2 regions of the Kocuria salina genome follow, and region 2 is predicted to be linked to the other one. Evidence: predicted binding sites of a transcription regulator. Region 2 holds the regulator's gene; the other holds the start of a gene.

Region 1 (10,862 bases), on a different contig from region 2:
CCGGGAGGAGACCCCGCCGGAGCTGTTCAACCACCACTCCAACCGGTGGCTGCCGGACAACTCGTGGCGGCAGTTCCACGTGGGCCTCGCGATCGCCTACAACGCCTGGATCTACTACGAGACCACCGGTGACCTCGACTGGCTGGCGGGGCAGGGCTCGGAGCTGATCATCGGGATCACCCGGCTGTTCGCGTCGCTCACCGACTACGACCCCGCGGACGGCCGCTACCACATCGCCGGCGTCATGGGCCCGGACGAGTACCACGACGGCCCGCGCGGCCAGCACGGCGGCGGGCTGAAGGACAACGCCTACACGAACGTGCTGGCGGCCTGGCTGTTCCGGCACAGCGCGCACATCTTCCACGACATGGTGGAGCACCAGCGCGAGGAGCTCTCCGCCCGCTTCGACCTCTCGGCCGAGGAGGTCGGGACCTGGCAGCGGATGGCCGAGCGGATGTTCGTGCCGTTCAACACGGACGGCACCATCAGCCAGTTCCACGGCTACGACGACCTCGACGAGCTGGACTGGGAGTACTACCGGGCCAAGTACCGCAACATCGGCCGCCTCGACCTCCTGCTGGAGAACGAGGGCGACATGACCAACAACTACAAGCTGGCCAAGCAGGCCGACACGATCATGCTGGTCTACCTCTTCGGTCCCGACGGCCTGGTCGAGGAGCTCGGCCGGATGGGCTACGAGGTGGACCACGCCGCCATCGAGCGCACCGTCGACTTCTACATCGCGCGGTCCTCGCACGGCTCCTCCCTGTCCCGGGTGGTCAACGCCTCGGTGCTCGCGTGGCTGAACCCGGACCGTTCGTGGTCCTCGTTCCAGGACGCCCTCCTGGTGGACCTCGACGACACCCAGGGCGGGACCACGGGCGAGGGCATCCACCTGGGCGCCATGGCCGGCTCCGTCGACGTCGTGACCCGCGCCTACGCGGGGCTGCGCGTGCGCGGCGGCTGGCTCGAGTTCGACCCGGCCCTGCCGAGCCAGCTGGACGCCGTCTCGTTCACGGTGCTGTACCGCGGCCAGGTGATCCGGGTCTGCATCGACCACCACGTCCTGGAGCTCGAGGGGGCCTCCCGGCGCGCGGACGACGTCACGATCCACGTGCACGGCGCGGAGTACGTGCTCAAGGGCGGCCAGAAGATCCGCGTGGCCATCCAGCACGGGCACCAGCGCGCCCCGCGGCCGGCCGTCACGCGGCAGGGCGTCTGAGCCGCGGGCGGCGGGCCCGCCGCTAGGCTGGGCCCATGGCACACTCCACGACGCCCGGCACGGTCCTCCCGCACGGGGGGCACGAGCCCCGGATCGACTCCTCCGCCTTCGTGGCCCCGACCGCCACGGTCGTGGGCGACGCCGAGCTGGGGCCGGAGTCCGGGGTCTTCTACGGCGCCGTGGTGCGCGGCGACCGCTCCCCCGTCCGGCTGGGCGCGCGGTCCAACCTGCAGGACAACGTGGTGGTCCACTCCGACCCCGGCCACCCCTGCACGATCGGCGCGGACGTGAGCGTCGGCCACGGCGCAGTGGTGCACGGGTGCACCGTGGAGGACGAGGTCCTGATCGGGATGAACGCGACCGTCCTCAACGGCGCCGTGATCGGGACGGGCTCGCTGGTGGCCGCGGGCGCCGTCGTCCTCGAGGGCACCGTGGTGCCGCCCCGCTCCCTCGTGACGGGGGTGCCGGGCAGGGTCCGGCGCGAGCTCACGGACGAGGAGCAGGAGAAGGTCCGTGCCAACGCGCGCACCTACGTCCGGCTCTCCGCCGAGCACCGCCGGCTCACCGCCTGAGCCGGGCCCGGCGGCCCGTCACTGCGCCGCGAGGGTGCGCGCGTAGTCCAGGTACGCGCCGTGGTCGAAGCCGGGCAGCAGGCAGGACTGCACCACCCAGCCCTGCAGCACCGAGAGGATGGCCTGGGCGAACATGCCGGCCCACTCGCGGGCCGCGTCGTCGTCGAGGCCCAGCTCCTCGACCGCCCACCGCCCGTAGCGCTCCTCCACCCGGTCCCGCACGCGCCCGAGGTGCTCCCCGGCCAGCGCGGCCAGACCGGGGTCGCTCACCGCCCCGCCCCACGTGATGAGCAGCAGGCGGGTGGTGGCGGGATCCGCGGCCAGCCGCTCCAGCAGTCCCACGACCCACGCCGCGGGGTCGGTGCCGGGCTCGTCCTCCGCGGCGGCGAGGACACGGTCCAGGGCCGCGCGGGCGGCCGCGGCCACGAGCTCCTGCTTGCTCGGGAAGTGGTTGTAGAGCGCCCCCGCGGACAGCCCCGTGGCGGCGATGATGCGGTGCATCGACGCCCCCTCGTAGCCGTGCTCGAGGAAGCACTCGCTGGCGGCCGCCACGATCTCGCGGCGGCGCTCGTCCTTGTACTGCTGGCTCACCCGGGGCACGCCCTCAGCCTACGCCACGAACGGTCGTTCGATCGGAGTCGGCGGACGGGGACCCGGCGCCGGGCGGCGTGGCAGAATGCGCCCATGCCTGCCCAGACCCTCAGCCCGTTCGTCGACGCCTCCCTCGACGCCGCCCACCTGGACGACCCCGGCACCGCGACCGGCCGCACGCTCGGATGGGGCGTGGTCAGCACCGCCGACATCGCGGAGAAGGTGGTCCCGGACATCGCGGCGCTGCCCGACGCCCGGCTCGTGGCCGTGAGCTCGCGGGACCAGGACCGCGCCGAGGACTTCGCCCGCCGGCACGGGGTGGAGCGGGCCTACGGCGGCACCGCCACGAGCACGGGACTGGACCGGCTCGCGGCCGACCCGGACGTGGAGATCGTCTACGTGGCCACCCCGCACGGCTACCACCACCGGGACGTCTCGGCGCTGCTGCGGGCCGGCAAGCACGTGGTGTGCGAGAAGGCCCTCGCCATGACCGCGGCGGAGGTCCGCGACCTGCTCCGCCTGGCCCGCGAGCACGGCGTCTTCCTCATGGAGGCCGTCTGGACCCGCATGACCCCCGGCTTCCGCACCGCGATGCGCTGGGTCCGGGAGGGCCGGCTCGGCCGGGTCCGCTCGGTCGAGGGGTCCATCGGCACGCACCGGGCCCTGGACCCGGCCCACCGCCTGTTCCGCCGGGCCGACGGCGGCGGGGTGCTGCTGGACATGATGGTCTACCCCCTGACGTGGACCGCCGCGGTCCTGGGGGCCCCGGAGCGCTGGAGCGCCCGCGCGGAGCTCGGCGCCACGGACGTGGACCTGGACACCGCCCTGACCCTGGACTTCGGGCACGGCCGGGCGCACGTGAGCGGCACCCTGTCCGCCACGGTCCCCCACCAGGTGACGATCAGCGGCACGGACGGCTGGCTGCGGGTGGACGGACGGATCAACTGCCCGACCACCCTGGTGCTGCAGACCGCCGAGGGCGCCCGCACGGGCGCCGCCCCCCTCGTGGAGCGCGTGGACGTGGCGGGCGCCGGATACGTGTTCGAGATGCGCGAGGCCACCCGCTGCGTGCAGCAGGGCCTGCTCGAGTCCCCCGTGATGCCGTGGGCCGACTCCCTCGAGCTCGTGGAGCTCTTCGACCGGGTGCGGGCGCAGATCGGCGTGCGGTATCCCCACGACGCCCGCTGAGGGCGGTTCGCCCTGGGCGATGGGGGCCGGGACCCGTTGAAGACCGCGGGGAGCGGGATTATCATGGTCAACAGTTGAGTTGATCGGACTCAACTAAATGTCGAAGACATTGCTCATATGGTTGAGGAGATGATTGACGTGGCCACGATGTTCACCCCGTTCAACGATTTCGACCGGCTCGCCGCCTCGCTGTTCGCCCGGCAGGGCCTGCGCGAGATGCCCATGGACCTGTACCGGGACGGCGACCAGTACATCCTCCGGGCGGACCTGCCCGGCATCGACCCGGAGAGCGTCGACGTCGACGTCGACGGCCAGCTGCTGACGATCCGCGCGGAGCGGGAGCTGCCCGAGGTGCAGGACGTCCAGTGGATCACCCGGGAGCGGCAGAGCTCCTCGTTCGTCCGCCAGCTCAACCTGGGCCAGGGCATCGACATCCAGAACATCGCCGCGAACTACGACAACGGCGTGCTCACGGTCACGATCCCCGTCTCGGCGCAGGCCAAGCCGCGCAAGATCCAGGTGGTCTCCGGACAGGGCGAGCAGCAGGCCCTGGGCGAGGGCCGGGACGAGTCCGGCGACCGCGTGATCGGCGAGGGCGAGCTCGTCAACGGCGCCGGGTCCACCCAGTCCACGGAGGGCTGAGCCCGGCCCCCGGCACCGGCACGCCCCCGGGCGGGGCCCCACGGCCACGGGCCCGTTCCCCGCGGGGAACGGGCCCGCCGCCGTGCCCGGGCCGCCCGCGGCCTCCGGCCGGACGGCGGGCCCGGCCAGCGGGCGGGGCGCCGCCTCGGGTATCTTGGCACCAGGAAGCACCACCACCGATCCGACGACATCCTGGGAGACAGCCCGCACATGGCCAAGATCATCTACACCCGCACCGACGAGGCGCCCCTGCTCGCCACCTACTCCTTCAAGCCGATCATCGAGGCCTACGCCTCGACCGCCGGCGTCGAGGTGGAGACCCGCGACATCTCCCTGGCCGGGCGCATCATCGCCGCGTTCGGCGACCGCCTCCCCGAGGAGCAGCGGGTGGACGACGCCCTCGCCGAGCTGGGCGAGCTGGCCAAGAAGCCCGAGGCCAACATCATCAAGCTGCCCAACATCTCCGCCTCCGTCCCGCAGCTGAAGGCCGCGGTCAAGGAGCTGCAGGAGCAGGGCGTCGCCCTCCCCGACTACCCGGACGAGCCCCGCACCGAGGAGGAGAAGGAGACCCGGGCCCGCTACGACAAGATCAAGGGCTCCGCCGTCAACCCGGTGCTGCGCGAGGGCAACTCGGACCGCCGCGCCCCCGCCTCGGTCAAGAACTACGTCCGCAAGAACCCGCACCGCATGGGCGAGTGGACGGCGGAGTCGAGGACGAACGTCGCCACGATGGGCGCCGACGACTTCCGGGACAACGAGAAGTCCGTGGTCATGGACGGCGACGACACCCTGACGATCCGCCTGGTGGCCGAGGACGGCAGCACCACGGTGCTCAAGGAGTCCGTCCCCGTGCTGGCCGGCGAGGTCGTCGACGGCACCGTGATGCGGGCCGCCGCCCTGGACGCGTTCCTCGCGGAGCAGGTCGAGCGCGCCAAGCGGGAGGACGTCCTGCTCTCGGTGCACCTGAAGGCCACCATGATGAAGGTCTCCGACCCGATCATCTTCGGCCACGTCATCGAGGCGTTCTTCCCGGAGCTCTTCGCCGCCCACGGCGCGGCCCTCGAGAAGGCGGGTCTCTCCCCCGCCAACGGGCTCGCGGCGATCCTCAACGGCCTCGACGCCCTGCCCGCCGACGTGCGCGACGACGTGCGGGCCGCGATCGACAAGGGCCTCGCCGAGGGCCCGAAGCTCGCCATGGTGAACTCCGACAAGGGCATCACGAACCTGCACGTGCCCTCCGACGTCATCGTCGACGCGTCGATGCCCGCCATGATCCGCACCTCCGGGCACATGTGGGGTCCCGAGGGCGAGGAGGCGGACACCCTCGCGGTGCTGCCGGACAGCTCCTACGCCGGGGTCTACCAGGTGGTCATCGACGACTGCCGCGCCCACGGCGCGTTCGACCCGACCACCATGGGCTCCGTGCCCAACGTCGGCCTCATGGCGATGAAGGCGGAGGAGTACGGCTCCCACGACAAGACCTTCGAGATCCCCGTGCAGGGCACCGTCCAGGTCGTCGACTCCTCCGGCGCCGTGCTCATCGAGCACGAGGTCTCCCCCGGGGACATCTGGCGGGCGTGCCAGACGAAGGACGTCGCGATCCGCGACTGGGTCAAGCTCGCCGTGACCCGCGCGCGGGCCTCCGCGACGCCGGCCGTGTTCTGGCTGGACCGCACCCGCGCCCACGACACCAACCTCATCGCGAAGGTCGAGCAGTACCTGACCGAGCACGACACCGAGGGCCTGCAGATCGAGATCATGTCCCCCGAGGAGGCCACCGCGTTCTCGATCGAGCGGATCCGCCGCGGCGAGGACACCATCTCGGTCACCGGCAACGTGCTGCGCGACTACCTGACGGACCTGTTCCCGATTCTCGAGCTGGGCACCTCCGCGAAGATGCTCTCGGTGGTCCCGCTCATCAACGGCGGCGGGCTCTTCGAGACCGGCGCCGGCGGGTCCGCGCCGAAGCACGTCCAGCAGCTGGTGGAGGAGAACCACCTGCGCTGGGACAGCCTCGGGGAGTTCCTCGCCCTCGCCGCGAGCCTCGACCACCTGGCGACCACGGCCGACAACGAGCGCGCCCGGATCCTCGGTGAGACCCTCGACCGGGCCACGGGCACGTTCCTCGAGGAGAACAAGTCCCCGAGCCGGAAGGCCGGCGAGATCGACAACCGCGGCAGCCACTTCTACCTGGCCCTGTACTGGGCCCAGGAGCTGGCCCGCCAGGACGAGGACGCCGAGCTGGCGCAGGCCTTCGCCTCCGTGGCGGAGCAGCTGGCGGCCAACGAGGACGCGATCAACGAGGAGCTGCTCTCCGTGCAGGGCCGTCCCGCCGACATCGGCGGCTACTACCGCCCGGACGACGCCAAGACGTTCTCGGTGATGCGCCCCTCGGAGACCTTCAACCGGGTCCTCTCCTCGCTCAGCGCGTGAGCTGAGCGCCTGAGCGGAGCGCGCGGGCCGACCGCGCGCTCCGGCACGGGCAGCACGCACGGCAGCGGCCGCACTCCCCGCGGGGAGTGCGGCCGCTGCCGTGCGCGGGGCATGCCGCCCCGGAGACGGCTCAGTGGAAGAAGTGCCGGGACCCGGTGAAGTACATCGTCACGCCGGCGGCCTCGGCCGCGGCCACGACCTCCTCGTCCCGGATCGAGCCGCCGGGCTGGACCACGGCGCGCACGCCGGCGTCGAGGAGCACCTGGAGGCCGTCCGCGAACGGGAAGAACGCGTCCGAGGCCGCCACGGCGCCGCGCGCGCGCTCGGCGCCGTCCTCGCCCAGGGCGTTGGCCCGCTCCACGGAGAGCTTGCAGGAGTCCACCCGGTTGACCTGGCCCATGCCGATGCCCACGGACGCGCCGCGGTCGGCGAGCAGGATCGCGTTGGACTTCACCGCCCGCAGCGACGTCCACGCGAAGGCGAGGTCGGCGAGCGTCCGCTCGTCCGCCGGCTCCCCCGCGGCCAGCGTCCAGCCGGCGGGGTCGTCGCCCGCCGCGTCGAGCCGGTCCGAGACCTGCAGCAGCGCGCCGCCGGAGATCTGCCTGTACTCGAGGACGTCCCGCTCGAAGCCCTCGGGCAGCTCGAGCAGGCGGATGTTCTTCTTGGCCTGCAGGATCTCCAGGGCCGCCGGCTCGAAGCCGGGGGCCACGACGACCTCGGTGAAGATGTCCTGCACGGTCTCGGCCATCGCCCGGGTCACGGTCCGGTTCGCGGCGATGACCCCGCCGTAGGCGGAGAGCGGGTCGCACGCGTGGGCCTTGCGGTGGGCGTCGGCGATCGGGTCCTCGGCGCCGGGGGTGGCCACGGCCAGCCCGCAGGGGTTGTTGTGCTTGACCACGGCCACGGCCGGCTCGTCGAAGTCGTAGGCGGCGCGCAGCGCGGCGTCGGCGTCCACGTAGTTGTTGTAGGACATCTCCTTGCCGTGCAGCTGGTCGGCCTGGGCGATGCCGGGGGACGCGGCCTCGTCCACGTAGAGCGCCCCCTTCTGGTGGGGGTTCTCGCCGTAGCGCAGGGAGGCCGAGCGCTGCAGGGCCAGGCCGGCGTAGGGCGGCCAGAAGTTGGCGTCCTCGTCCCGCTCGAACTGCTGGGCCGTCCAGGTGGCCACCGCGGTGTCGTAGGCGGCGGTGTGCGCGAACGCCGCGGCGGCCAGCCGGCGGCGTGCCCGCAGGTCGAAGCCGCCCGAGGCCGCCGCCTCCACGACCGCGTCGTAGGAGGACGGGTCCACGACCACGGACACGGCCGCGTGGTTCTTCGCAGCGGCCCGGACCATGGAGGGGCCGCCGATGTCGATCTGCTCGACGACCTCGTCCTGGCCCGCGCCGGAGCGCACGGTGTCCACGAACGGGTAGAGGTTCACGACCACGAGGTCGAACGGCTCGATCTCCAGCTCGGCGAGCTGGTCCATGTGGTCCTGCTTCCGGCGGTCCGCGAGGATGCCCGCGTGCACCCGCGGGTGCAGGGTCTTGACCCGCCCCTCCAGGCACTCCTGGAACCCGGTGACCTCCGCGACCTCCGTCACCGGCACGCCCAGGTCGGCGATGCGCCGTGCGGTCGAACCGGTGGACACGATCGCGACGCCGGCCCGGTGCAGCCCCGTGGCGAGACCCTCCAGCCCGGTCTTGTCGTAGACGGACACCAGCGCCCTCTTGAGGGGCACGCGGTCAAGCTGGGTGGGGCTCACAGGTTCTCCAAGCGTTCGAGGTCTGGGGTTGCCGGCGGGATCCGCCGGGAACCATTTTACGGACCCTCGCCGGGCCTGCTCACCGGGCGTCGTGCAGGGCTCCCTGCCGGGCCGCCGCGCCGAGCGTGCGCACGAGCAGCTCGCGCTCGGCGGCCTTGATCCGCTCGTGCAGCTGCGCCTCGGTGTCCCCCTCCTCCACGGGCACCGCCGCCTGCGCCAGGATCGGACCGGCGTCGACGTCGGCCACGACCTCGTGGACGGTGACGCCGGTGACCTTCACCCCGTGCGCGAGGGCGTCCCGCACCGGGTGCGCCCCCGGGAAGGACGGCAGCAGCGAGGGGTGGGTGTTGACAATGCGCCCCGCGAACGCCTCGACGAACTCGGCGTCCACGATCCGCATGAACCCCGCGAAGACGATCCGGTCGGGCTCCCGGGCGGCCACCGCCTCCTGCAGGGCACGGTTCCACCGCGTCCGGTCGGGGTGGTCGCCGGGCCGGACGAGGAACGTCTCGACGCCGGCCTCCCGGGCCCGCTCCAGGCCGGTGCAGGGCTTGTCCGCGCCCACGGCGGCGATCTCGACGTCGATCCGGCCCTCCCGGACGGCGTCGAGGACCGCCTGCAGATTGGTGCCGGAGCCGGAGACCATGACCACGATGCGCATGCCCCCGAGTCTAGTCGGGCGGGCGGGGAGGGGCCCCCGGGGTGCCCTAGAGTGAAGGGCATGACCCCTCCCCGCCCGACCCCCGAGGCAGCCCCCGCGGACGCACGACGCGCCGCCGCGACCCGCACGGCAGGGGGCGCGCTGGTGTGCGCGGCGGTCGCCCTGGTGCTCGTCGGCTCCGCCCTGTGGCCGACCGTGGCCGGGGTCGTGCTGGCCGTCCTCGGGATCGGGCTGGGCGTCGCGGCGCTCGTGCGCTCCCGCGGGACCGGCACGCGCCGGCTGCTGGTGCTGAGCGCGGTCGCCGCGATCGTGCTGGGCGCGCTGAGCCTGCTCACCGGCGGGGCCCGTCTGGCCCTGTGGCCGGTGGCCGAGGCCTACCAGGAGTGCGTCGCCGGCACCCTCACCCTCTCCGGGGCGGCGCAGTGCCAGCAGGAGCTCGAGGACGGGATCTGGAGCTATCTCTCCGGCGGCCCGGCGGCGCCGGCGTCGGAGGACGCCGCGGGTGCCTCGGCCGCGTCCACGTCGAACGCCTCCGCGGACCCGGTCTCCGCCACGGCCGGCCCCTGAGCCGCCCACGGGCCCGCGTCCCGGTGCCCGTCCGCGGTGCTGCGGCCGGTCCTGGGCCCGTCCGCGCCGTGCCCCTCGGTCCCGTGCTGGTCGGCCCCGTGCCCGCGTGCGGGCCGCGGCCTCCGCCGGCCGGCCGAGCGCATGGCGCGCCGGGCCGCGGTCTCCTCCCGGCGCCGCCGGCGCGCTGCCCGCCGGCCGGCCGGCGTCCGGTCCTCGCCGTCCTCGCCGCCGCGGGGCGGCGCGAACGGCGGCTCGTGCTCGAGCCACGGTCCCAGCACACAGCCGACCGCCGCCCCGACGGCCACCTCGGCGCCGCACAGCAGCAGCACGGCGGGACCGTCCGGTCCCACGTCCGTGAGCCGCCCGAGCCCCAGCGAGCCGTGCGCGAGCCAGCTCAGCAGCATCACCAGCACGCCGGCGACGGCGCCCACGAAGACCCCGGTCAGCAGCGTCGAGAGCGGGTACGTGATCCAGCGCGCGGGCAGCCGCAGCGCCATCCAGTCGTCCAGGTGGTTCTCCCCCTCGCGCAGGAACCACCAGCCGGCGAGGACGCCGGCCAGGACCGGCAGCACGACCACCACGAGCGCCCAGGCCGGGAGCTCGGCGGGCGGCAGCGCGGCGAGCGCCGGGAGCAGCGGCACAGGCCCGGCCTCGGTGCCCAGCGGAGAGGCGTGCGTGCCGGAACCGAGCTCGAAGCCCGCGCCCGTGGCCCAGGCCAGGGCGTAGACCGCGAGGTTGGGCAGGTAGCCGAGCTGGAGTCCCGTCAGCGCGGTGTCCCCCGGCACGCCGGTGCCCAGCCGCTGGTAGACGCCCACCACGTCGTTCCAGTTCCAGAACAGGGCGGCGGCCAGCAGGGCGGCCCCGGCCCCGACCCCGGCCACGGCCGCGACGAAGCCGGCGCGCAGCACCGCCCACACGTAGGACCCGGCCCAGCGAGAGTACTGGCTCGTGCGCTCGACCCACGCGGCGGCGTTGACGCCGATCAGTCCCGGCAGCGACCGGGAGGCCCGGTACGCGCCCACGAAGCCGCCCAGGGCCACGGGGACGAGCGGGAAGACGGCGGCCGCGGCCGGGCTCGCCGAGACCTCCCCTCCGCTGAAGAGCAGCGCGGCGGCGGCGCCGAACGCGGAGTAGGCGGCCAGTCCGCTGAGGTACGGCTGCCAGAACTGGCCCTCCCAGCAGGCGCGGGCCAGCCGTCTCCCGGCGTGCCAGGAAAGGGCGAACGGCACCAGGGTGAGCCCGAGC
Region 2 (10,862 bases):
ACGTTGACGACGAGGATGAACAGGGCGCCCAGGACGTAGAAGAGGATCATGACGGGGACGAAGCCCGCCGTGACCTTCCCGATGGACTTGATCCCGCCCACGAGCACGGCGAGCGTCAGCACGGCGAGCACCACACCGGTGATCCAGGTGGGGACGCTGAACGAGCTCTCCAGGTTGGAGGCGATGGAGTTGCCCTGGGTCATGTTGCCGATGCCGAACGCGGCCAGCGCGGCGGCGACGGCGAAGAAGATCGCCAGGAACTTGCCGAACCCGTTGCGGATGCCGCGCTCCAGGTAGTACTGCGGGCCGCCGGAGATCTCACCCTTGGCATCCGTGGTGCGGAACCGCACGGCCAGGAACGCCTCGGAGTACTTGGAGGCCATGCCGAGCAGGCCGGTGACCCACATCCAGAACAGGGCGCCGGGCCCGCCGATCGAGATCGCGGTGGCCACGCCCACGATGTTGCCGGTGCCCACGGTGGCCGCGAGCGCCGTGGTCAGCGCCTGGAACTGGGAGACGTCGCCGCCGCGGGCGTCCGCGTCCTTGCGGTCGAACAGGGCCAGTCGCAGCGCGGAGCCCAGCTTGTGGAACTGCAGCCCGCCCAGCCGCACGGTCAGGTACAGACCGGTGAGCAGCAGCAGGGGGATGAGGACGTAGGGCCCCCAGATGATGCCGCCCAGCTCGCCGAGGGCAGTCTCGATGGTTTGGAGCATGTGTTCTCCCGTGGGTGCCGGGTGGATCAGGAATCGGGCCGGAACGGGACTGTGACCTCGGTCTCGGCAGAAGGCATCTAATCACAGGTCCGCTGCTCCCCCGGTCAGGGACCGATGGATCGGCCACAGTGTGGCTCCTGCCCGTTTCCGCCCGGTTACGGGCCGGACGGGGCGGCGGGGCCCTCCGGCGCCCGCCGCGAGAGGCGGCGCGCGAGCAGCACGGCTCCCGCGGCGAGCAGCGAGCACACCGCCATGGACACGGCCATCGGGACGGCGGTGTGCTGACCAGCCAGGCCGGTCAGCGGGCTCACGAGCCCGCCCAGGAGGAACTGGACCAGTCCGAGCACCGCCGACCCGGCCCCGGCCCGGCCCGGGACCCGGCCCTGGGCGAGGGCCACGGCGTTGCCCATGACGAAGCCGATGCAGGTCTGGCTCACGAAGAGGTGCGCCAGGGTGGTCCACCCGGTGATCCCGGCCAGCACCAGGCCCAGGCCCACCACGTTGACGGCGGCCATGACCACGATCGCGGTGCGGAGGATCGTGCCGGGCTCGACCCGGTCGACGAGGCGGGTGTTGACGACCGCGCCCAGGATGGAGCCGCCCGCGTTGACGGCGAACACCACGGAGTAGCCGAGCGCCGAGTAGCCGAGCACGTTCTGCAGCACGAAGGAGGAGGCGGAGATGTAGGAGAACAGGGCGCCGAACGCGAGTCCGAAGGCGAGGGCGTAGGCCATGAAGGACGGGGTGCGCAGCACCCGCCAGGACCCGGTGACGACGGCGCCGACCCCGCCGCGGTGGCGCCGGTGCGGGGGCAGGGTCTCGGGGACCACGAGCACGGAGCACGCCAGCATCAGCAGCCCGAACGCCGCGAGCACCCAGAACACGGTCTGCCACGGGGCCACCGTGGCGATCACCCCGCCCAGGAGCGGGGCCACCACCGGGGCGAGGGAGGTGATGGTCGCGAGGACCGAGAACAGCTTCGCGGCCCCGCGGCCGGAGGCGATGTCCGAGACCACCGCGCGGGCGATCACGACGCCGGCCGCCCCGGCGAGTCCCTGCACCGCGCGCAGGACCAGCACCGTCCCGATGGTCGGGGCCAGGACCACGGCGACGGAGCTGAGCAGGAACAGCGCGTTGCCGGCCACCATGAGCCGGTGCCGGCCCAGCACGTCGGACACGGGCCCGAGCAGGAACTGCCCCACGGCCATGCCGACCATGTACGTGGTCAGCGTCAGCTGCACCGCGGAGGCCGACGCCCCGAAGTGCCCGGCCATGGCAGGCATCGAGGCCAGGTACATGTCCGTGGCCATCGGGCTCACCGCGCTGAGGATCCCCAGCGCCGCCACCAGCACCACCCGGTCCTTGCCGCCGGAGAGGCGCAGGCGGGAGCGCACGGGGTCGTCGGGCGGCGATGAGCTCACGGGAGGTCCTTCGGCACGGGTCGGCAGGGCGGGCGCGGGGCGCGCCTCATGCTATCGACGCCGCGACGTGGCGAAGGACGAGGGAGAGACATGCGGGACGAGGACGAGGGGCGGGGACGAGGGACTGCGACTGCGACAGCGACAATGTCCTCATGAGACTCGCCGTGTACACCGGGGCATCCCTCGGCTCCGACCCCCTGTTCCCCGAGGCCGCCCGGGCCTTCGCCACCACCCTCGCCCGCCGCGGCGTGGGCGTCGTCTACGGCGGCGGCCACGTGGGGCTGATGGGCGTCGTCGCCGACGCCGCCCTGGCCGCCGGGGGCGAGGTGGTCGGGGTCATGCCGCAGTCGCTCGTCGACGACGAGACGGCCCACACGGGGCTGACCGAGCTGCGCATCGTCCGGACGATGCACGAGCGCAAGGCGGAGATGGCCGCCCTCGCCGACGGGTTCGTCGCCCTGCCGGGCGGCCTGGGCACCCTCGAGGAGATCTTCGAGGCGTGGACCTGGCTGCAGGTGGGGGTGCACGCCAAGCCGGTCGGCTTCCTCGACGTGGCCGGCTACTGGAGGCCCCTGCTGGACGCGGTGGCCTCGATGTCCGCGGCCGGTCTCGTGCGCCCCGAGTACCGGGACGCAGCCGTGGTCGCCCAGGACGCCGACGAGCTGCTCGCCCGGTTCGCGGCGTGGGAGGCGCCCCGCCGGCGCTGGTCCGAGCCGCCCGTTCCCGGCGCCGACGCGCCCGCCGTCCGCCCATCCCCTAGGATGTAGGGCGATGAGCGAGCACACCCCTTCCCCCGCCGAGGGCCCCGCACAGGACCCCGTCCCCGAGGCGTTCCACCGCCGGCCGTACTCCTTCGTGCGCCGCGGCGACCGCCTCACCGCCCGCCGCCAGAAGGCCTGGGACGACTGGGCGCCCACCCGGGTGCTCGACGTCCCGCGCGTGCGCACGGACACCTCCGTCCACCCCGACCACGAGTTCGACGCGGCCGCGGCCTTCGGGCGCGAGGCGCCGCTGGTCGTGGAGGTCGGCTCCGGGCTCGGCGAGGCGGTCGTGCACGCCGCCGCCCAGGACCCGGCGCGGAACTACCTCGCCGTCGAGGTGTACAAGCCCGGGATCGCGGATCTGCTGCTCAAGGCGGCCCAGGCCGGGGTGGACAACGTCCGCGTGGCGCAGGCCAACGCGCCCGAGGTCCTGGAGCACATGCTCGCCCCGGCCTCGGTCGACGAGCTGTGGGTGTTCTTCCCGGACCCCTGGCACAAGACCCGCCACCACAAGCGGCGCCTGGTCTCCCCCGCGTTCGCCGAGCTCGCCGCCCGGGTGCTCGTCCCGGGCGGGCTGTGGCGGCTCGCCACGGACTGGCAGGAGTACGCCCTGGTGATGCGCGAGGTCCTCGACGCGTCCCCGCAGTTCGAGAACGTCCACCCGGGCCCGCTCGCCGACGACGAGCACCCGGACACCGGATGGGCCCCGCGCTGGGAGGGACGGGTCCTCACGAGCTTCGAGCGCAAGGCGCAGGAGGCGGGCCGCGTCCCCCGCGACCTCGTCTACCGCCGGACGGCGTGAGCGCCGTCCCCGGCGCGGAGCGCAACGGCGTGCCCGCACTGCCCGGCCCGGAGCGGGACGGCTTCGTCGTCGTGCCCCCGGGCGATCCCCGCACGCAGCCGCTGCTCGAGGGCCTGCACCACGAGTACGTGGAGCGCTACGGTCCCGAGATCGGGGCGGAGGAGATGGCCGAGCACCCCGTCGACGACTTCACCGCCCCCGCCGGAGCGCTCCTGCTCCTCCTCGAGGGCGGCACGACGGTGGGCGGCGGCGCGTTCCGCCGGCACGACGACGCCACGGCCGAGCTCAAACGGGTGTGGACCGCCCCGGCGCACCGCCGGCGCGGGATCTCGCGGCGGGTCCTGGCCGAGCTCGAGCGGCTCGCCGCCGCGGCGGGCTACCGTCGCATCCACCTCACCACGGGCAGCCGCCAGCCCGAGGCGTCCGCCCTGTACCGCAGCAGCGGGTACGTCCTGCTGCCCGGGACCGCCCGGGTCTATCCGGGCGGCGTGTACGACGTGGGCTTCGAGAAGCACCTGCGCTGACCGCCCGGCCCGGGCGCCGGTGCGGCTCAGCGCTCCTGCTGGCGCGGGGGCCGGTACAGCACCACGGCCTGCGAGATCTTGCGGGCCCGGGGGCGGGCGCCGCGGGCCATGCGCACCACGTCCCCGCCGACGCCGGCGGCGAAGATCCGCGAGGACTCCTCGGCCCGGTCCCGGGCGTCCTCGAGCTCCCGGGACAGCTCCGCCACCCGCGACCGCAGGGCCGCGACCTGGTTCTCCAGCTGGAGGATGCGCCGGATGCCCTCGAGGGACACGCCCTGCTGGGACAGCACCTGGATCTGCTGCAGCTTCTCGATGTCGCGCTGCGAGTAGCGGCGGGCGCGGCCGGGGGCCCGGGACGGCCTGACGAGGCCGAGCCGGTCGTACTGGCGCAGCGTCTGCGGGTGCATCTCCGCGATCTCCGCGGCCACGGAGATCACGAACAGCGGCTGGTCGGCGTCCAGTGCCATCTCACACCCGTGCCTTCTCGGCCAGGCGGGCCCGGGGGTCCTCGTCCGCGGTCGCCTCGGCGAACGCCCGGACGGCGGCCTGCGCCTGCTCGTCCAGCTCGGCCGGCACGTGCACCTCGACCGTCACGATCAGGTTGCCCGTGCCCTTGGCCGTGCCGAACCCGCGCCCCTTGACGCGGAAGCGCCGGCCCGAGGACGTGCCCGCCGGGACCTTCACGCGCACGGTGCCGCCGTCCAGCACGGGCACCTCGATGGTGGCGCCCAGGGCCGCCTCGGGGAACGTGATCGGCACGGTGACCTCGACGTCGTCCGTGCCCTCGACGCGCCGGAAGAAGGGGTGCGGGGTCACGTGGACGGTGACGTAGAGGTCGCCGGCGCCGCCGGCACCCGAGTGGCCCTTGCCGGCGAGCTTGAGCTTCTGCCCGTCGCGCACGCCGCGCGGGATCCGCACCGTGGTCTCCTGGCCGTTGCCCCGGCGCAGCTTGACCGTGGTGCCGTGCACCGAGGAGCGGAACGGGATAGTCGTCTCCGTCCGGATGTCCTCCCCGCGCGCCGGCGGGGCCTGGTAGCCGCCGTAGCCGCCCGGCGCCCCGTACCCGGTCTGACCGCCGAACTGGGCGAACAGGTCCTCGAACCCGCCCGGGCCGCCGGGGCCGCCCGCGCCGCCGGTGGAGTAGGTCGTGCGGCGGCGGCGTCCTCCGCCGCCTCCGCCGAAGATGTCGCCGAAGAGGTCCTCGAAGTTGGCCGAGCCCCCGGCGCCGCCGGGGCCGCCGGCGGTGAAGCGCGCCCCGGAGCCCATCGCGCGGATCGCGTCGTACTGCTTGCGCTCCTCGGGGTCGGAGAGCACGGAGTTCGCCTCGGTGATGTCCTTGAACCGCTGCTCGGCCTCCGCGTCCCCCGGGTTCTGGTCCGGGTGGTACTGGCGGGCGAGCTTGCGGTAGGCCTTCTTGACGTCGGCGGCGGACGCGTCCTTGGAGACGCCGAGAATGCTGTAGAAGTCCTTGTCGATCCAGTCCTGGCTGGCCATGACGCCTCCTTTCTGTGGGGCCGGTCGGGGTCCTGCGGAGCGGGACCCGGTGGTGGTCCGGGGGTCGTCCCCGGCGCCGCGGCGCCGGGGACGGGTGGACGGGTCAGGGGAGGCCCGAGGGACGGGCCTCCCCTGACGTCGCCGGGATCAGGCCGGGTCCGGCCTCACTCGGCGACCGCGACGGCGACCTGGGCCGGCCGCACCACGCGCTCGCCGATCCGGAAGCCGGAGCGCAGCACCATCGAGACCTGGTCCGGCTCGACCTCGCTCGTGGGCTGCTGCAGCACCGCCTCGTGGACGTTGGGGTCGAATTTCTCCCCGACCTCCCCGAGGCGCACCAGCCCGTGCCGCACGAGGGTCTCCTCGAGCTTGTTCGCGATCGCCGCGAACGGGCCGTCGGTGAGGTCGCCCGCCTGCCGGGCCGCGTCGATGTCGTCGAACACCGGCAGCAGCGTCTGCAGGAGGTCGCCCGTCACGAAGGTCCGCAGCTGCTCCTTCTCGCGCGCCGTGCGGTGCTTGAAGTTCACGAACTCGGCCTGCAGCCGGCGCAGCTCCTCGAGCCGCTCCTCGGCGAGGGCGGCCGCCGGGGACTCCTCCGCGGCGGCCGGCGCCGGTGCGGCGTCCCCGGACTCCGCCTCCGTCGACTGGGGCGTCGAGAGGATGTCGTCCACCGTCAGGCCCTCCGGCCCGGCCTCCTCGCGGGGGCCGGCGCCGGAGTCCTGTGCGGACTGCTCACGGGGGTGCGCGGCGGGGTCGCCGGGAACGCTCCCGGCGCCGTGGTCGTCCGCGTTCTCGTCGGGTCCTGGCGTGGGGTCGGGCATGCTCACTTCTTCTCGTCCTCGTCGTCGACGACCTCGGCGTCGACGATGTCCTCGTCACCGGTGGCACCGGTGGCGCCCGCACCCGGGGCGCCCTCGGCGCCCTCGGTCTGCGACTGCGCGTAGAGGGCCTCGCCGAGCTTGGTCTGGGACTGCTGCAGCTTGTCGTAGGCCGACTTCACGGCGTCCTCGTCCTCGCCCTCGAGCGCCTTCTTCAGGGCGTCGACGTCCGCCTGCACCTCGGACTTGACGTCCGCGGGCAGCTTCTCGTCGTTGTCCTTCAGGAGCTTGTCGACGGAGTACGCCTGCTGCTCCGCGTTGTTGCGCAGGTCGGCCGCCTCGCGGCGCACCCGGTCCGCCTCGGCGTTGGCCTCGGCGTCCTTGACCATGCGGTCGATGTCCTCCTTGGAGAGGGAGGACCCGCCCGTGATGGTCATCGACTGCTCGGTGCCGGTGCCCTTGTCCTTCGCGGAGACGTGCACGATGCCGTTGGCGTCGATGTCGAAGGTGACCTCGATCTGCGGCATGCCGCGCGGGGCCGGGGCGATGCCGGTCAGCTCGAACGTGCCCAGGTTCTTGTTGTCCCGGGTGAACTGGCGCTCGCCCTGGAAGACCTGGATGGACACGGACGGCTGGTTGTCCTCCGCCGTGGTGAAGGTCTCGGACCGCTTGGTGGGGATGGCCGTGTTGCGCTCGATGAGCTTGGTCATCACCCCGCCCTTGGTCTCGATGCCCAGCGACAGCGGCGTGACGTCGATCAGCAGGACGTCCTTGCGGTCGCCCTTGAGCACGCCGGCCTGGATCGCGGCGCCGACGGCCACGACCTCGTCCGGGTTCACGCCCTTGTTCGGCTCCTTGCCGGCCAGGCGCTGGACGGTCTCGGCGACCGCGGGCATGCGGGTCGAGCCGCCGACGAGGACCACGTGGTCGATGTCGGACACGGAGATCCCGGCCTCGGCGATGACGTCCTTGAACGGCTTCTCGGTGCGCTCGAGCAAGTCCCGGGTGAGCTCCTCGAACTTGGCGCGGGTGAGGCGCTCGTCCAGGTGCACCGGGCCCTCGGGGGTCACGGACAGGTACTGCAGGGAGATGCTGGTGCTGGTCGCGGAGGACAGTTCCTTCTTGGCCTGCTCCGCGGTCTCCTTCAGGCGCTGCAGGGCGATCTTGTCCTTGGACAGGTCCGCGCCGGTCTTCGACTTCACCTGCGCCAGCAGCCAGTCGACCACGCGCTGGTCCCAGTCGTCGCCGCCGAGGCGGTTGTCGCCGGCGGTCGAGCGGACCTGGATGGTGGAGAAGTCGTCCTCGTCCTTGCCGACCTCCAGCAGGGAGACGTCGAAGGTGCCTCCACCGAGGTCGAAGACCAGGATGAGCTCGTCCTCCTTGCCCTTCTCCAGGCCGTAGGCGAGCGCCGCGGCGGTGGGCTCGTTGACGATGCGCAGCACGTTCATGCCGGCGATCTCACCGGCCTCCTTGGTGGCCTGGCGCTCGGCGTCGTTGAAGTACGCCGGGACGGTGATCACGGCGTCGGTGACCTTGTCGCCGAGGTAGGACTCGGCGTCGGTCTTGAGCTTCATCAGGATGCGCGCCGAGATCTCCTGCGGCGTGTACTTCTTGCCGTCGATGTCGGTGGACCACCCGGTGCCCATGTGGCGCTTCACCGAGGCGATCGTGCGGTCCACGTTGGTGACGGCCTGGCGCTTGGCGATGTCGCCCACCAGGGTCTCGCCGTCCTTGGAGAAGGCGACGACGGACGGCGTGGTCCGGTTGCCCTCGGCGTTGGCGATGACGGTGGGCTCGCCGCCCTCCAGCACGGACACCACGGAGTTGGTGGTGCCGAGGTCGATTCCTACTGCACGAGACATGGACGTGTTCTCCTTCGGGTCGAGCTGAACCGGGCGGGCCGTACCGGCCCCGTTGGGGTCCCGGAGGTCTCAGTTCTTGAGTTTTCCTGGCTCAAGTCTGCCACGTGAGCCGCTGATGTCAACTTAAGTTGAGCCACATCGACTCAACCCGGGGTGCCGGGGATGTGAGACGCCGCGCACTCCCTCCCGGCGGGGCAGGACGTCGGATACCGTGGAGTGTTTGAGCCCGTTCCCGCGGGCCACCGCCACACCCCCGGGTCCGCCCCGCACGTCACCGCACGCACCGACACGACACCGCACGCACCCCGACACCTCAGGAGCCACCGTGAGCACCACGCCACCCCATTCGCCGCATCCGTCCAGTGAGGCCGACGGCTCCCGCCGGCCGAAGCCGCGGGAGGTGCTGCGCGAGATCAACTACCCGCACGGCATCCACCCCGCCCTCGTCCCCGGCATCGCCGTCGAGGACCAGAAGCTGCACTACGGCACGGACAAGGTGGTCTTCACCGTCACCGCCGCGCTGATCGTGGGGTTCATCGCCTGGGGCGTGCTCTCCACCGAGTCCCTGACGGCCGCCTCCACCGCGGCCCTGGGCTGGGTGACCGGCAACACCGGGTGGTTCTTCACCGCCCTGTCCACGGCCGCCGTGCTGTTCATGCTCGTGGTCGGCTTCACCCGGACCGGGCGGATCCCCCTGGGCATGGACGACGAGAAGCCCGAGTACTCCTTCTTCTCGTGGCTCGCCATGCTCTTCGCCGCCGGCATGGGCATCGGCCTGATGTTCTACGGCGCCTCCGAGCCGCTGAGCCACTTCGGCGCGGGCGTCCCCGGATTCGGGGCGGAGCCCGGCTCCGAGGAGATGACCGTCTACGCCCTCGTCCAGACCGCCTTCCACTGGGGTCTCAACCCCTGGGCCATGTACGCCGTGGTCGGCGCGGCCGTCGCGTACGGCGCCTACCGGCGCGGACGCTCCCCGCTCATCAGCCGGATCTTCGTGCCGCTGATCGGCCAGCGGCGCGCCGAGGGCGGCCTGGGCCGGCTCATCGACGTGTTCGCCATCTTCGCGACCCTCTTCGGCACCGCTGCCTCGCTCGGGATCGGCGCGCTGCAGATCTCCCGGGGCCTCGAGATCGTCGCGGGCTGGGGACCGCTCGGCAACGGCGGGCTCATCGCGATCATCGCCGTCCTCACCGCCGCCTTCGTGGTCTCCGCGGTCTCCGGCGTGGCCCGCGGCATCCGCTACCTCTCCAATACGAACCTGCTGCTGGCGTTCCTGCTCGCCCTGTTCGTGTTCGTGGCCGGGCCCACCGTCCTGATCCTGGACCTGGTCCCCGCCGTGTTCAGCACCTACCTGCAGGAGTACCTCTGGATGACCGGGCAGACCGGCGGCTGGGGCGAGGACGCCACCGCCTTCGCCGGCGGCTGGACCGTCTTCTACTGGGCCTGGTGGCTGTCCTGGTCCCCGTTCGTCGGGATGTTCATCGCCAAGATCTCCCGCGGCCGCACGCTGCGCCAGTTCGTGACCGTGGTGCTCGTGGTCCCCTCCTCCATGTGCGTGCTCTGGTTCGTGGTCATCGGCGGCACGTCCATGTATCTGCAGCGCACCGGGACCGACCTGGCCGCCGCGGGCGGCCAGGAGGCCGCGCTGTTCGGCATGCTCGACGCCCTGCCCTTCGGCGCGATCACGTCGGTGCTCGCCATGGTCGTCATCGGCATCTTCTTCGTGACCAGCGCGGACTCCGCGTCCATCGTCATGGGCACGCTGTCCCAGCGGGGCCAGCCCGAGCCGAACCGGCCGATCGTCGTGTTCTGGGGCCTGTGCCTCGGCGGCATCGCAACGGTCATGATGCTCGTGGGCGGCGACGACGCCCTGACCGGGATGCAGAACCTCGTGACCGTCTCGGCCCTGCCGTTCGCGGTGATCGTCGCCTTCCTCATGGTCGCCTTCTACAAGGACCTGCGCAGCGACCCCGCCACGATCCGCCACGCGTTCGCCCTCACGGCGGTGCGCAAGGCCGTGATCCACGGCATCGAGGAGCACGGCGACGACTTCGCCCTGCAGGTGGAGCACGCCCCCGGCGCCCGTGCCGCCGGCGAGACCTTCGACTCCCACGACCCGGCCGTCACCGACTGGTACCGGCGGGTCGACGAGAACGGCGAGGAGATCGACCTCGCCGCGGAGACCGGTTCGAGCTCCGGCCAGCAGGCCGACCAGGAGCCGGAGCGCCCGGACGCCGGTCAGGAACGACTGGACCCGGACGAGCAGCGACCGCTCGACCCGACCGTCCGCCGGTCCTGACCGGACCCGCGCCGTGCGGCCGTCGCCCCCTCGGGCGGCGGCCGCACTTCTCGTGCCGGGACCGGACGGCTTAGACTGCGCGCTATGTATTCGATCGTGGCCGTGTGCACCGGCAACATCTGCCGCTCGCCCATGGCGGAGTTAGCCCTGCGCCGCGCCTTCGAGGCC

The links. The regulator HspR, encoded in region 2, represses chaperone genes until heat shock. The targets are predictions, from matches to a motif close to AAGTTGAGTCNNNNNGACTCAACTT.
Region 1: E7Z53_RS14190 (Hsp20/alpha crystallin family protein) is a predicted target of HspR. The motif match lies at 3,645-3,669, and genes of this name have one in related genera.

What each region holds. Positions count from the first base shown of each region.
Region 1 is NZ_SSSF01000007.1:118,853-129,714, reverse strand. Features, by position in the region: gene E7Z53_RS14210 (beta-phosphoglucomutase family hydrolase) at 1-1,222, shown strand, start outside; gene E7Z53_RS14205 (gamma carbonic anhydrase family protein) at 1,258-1,794, shown strand; gene E7Z53_RS14200 (TetR/AcrR family transcriptional regulator) at 1,813-2,394, opposite strand; gene E7Z53_RS14195 (Gfo/Idh/MocA family protein) at 2,479-3,573, shown strand; gene E7Z53_RS14190 (Hsp20/alpha crystallin family protein) at 3,691-4,215, shown strand; gene E7Z53_RS14185 (NADP-dependent isocitrate dehydrogenase) at 4,426-6,648, shown strand; gene purH (bifunctional phosphoribosylaminoimidazolecarboxamide formyltransferase/IMP cyclohydrolase) at 6,779-8,389, opposite strand; gene purN (phosphoribosylglycinamide formyltransferase) at 8,469-9,050, opposite strand; gene E7Z53_RS14170 (hypothetical protein) at 9,111-9,617, shown strand; gene E7Z53_RS14165 (cell division protein PerM) at 9,506-10,862, opposite strand, start outside.
Region 2 is NZ_SSSF01000002.1:498,731-509,592, reverse strand. Features, by position in the region: gene E7Z53_RS06500 (alanine/glycine:cation symporter family protein) at 1-713, opposite strand, end outside; gene E7Z53_RS06495 (multidrug effflux MFS transporter) at 869-2,134, opposite strand; gene E7Z53_RS06490 (TIGR00730 family Rossman fold protein) at 2,287-2,901, shown strand; gene trmB (tRNA (guanosine(46)-N7)-methyltransferase TrmB) at 2,906-3,697, shown strand; gene E7Z53_RS06480 (GNAT family N-acetyltransferase) at 3,694-4,221, shown strand; gene E7Z53_RS06475 (heat shock protein transcriptional repressor HspR) at 4,248-4,688, opposite strand; gene E7Z53_RS06470 (DnaJ C-terminal domain-containing protein) at 4,690-5,715, opposite strand; gene E7Z53_RS06465 (nucleotide exchange factor GrpE) at 5,880-6,542, opposite strand; gene dnaK (molecular chaperone DnaK) at 6,539-8,395, opposite strand; gene E7Z53_RS06455 (BCCT family transporter) at 8,721-10,694, shown strand; gene E7Z53_RS06450 (low molecular weight protein-tyrosine-phosphatase) at 10,779-10,862, shown strand, end outside.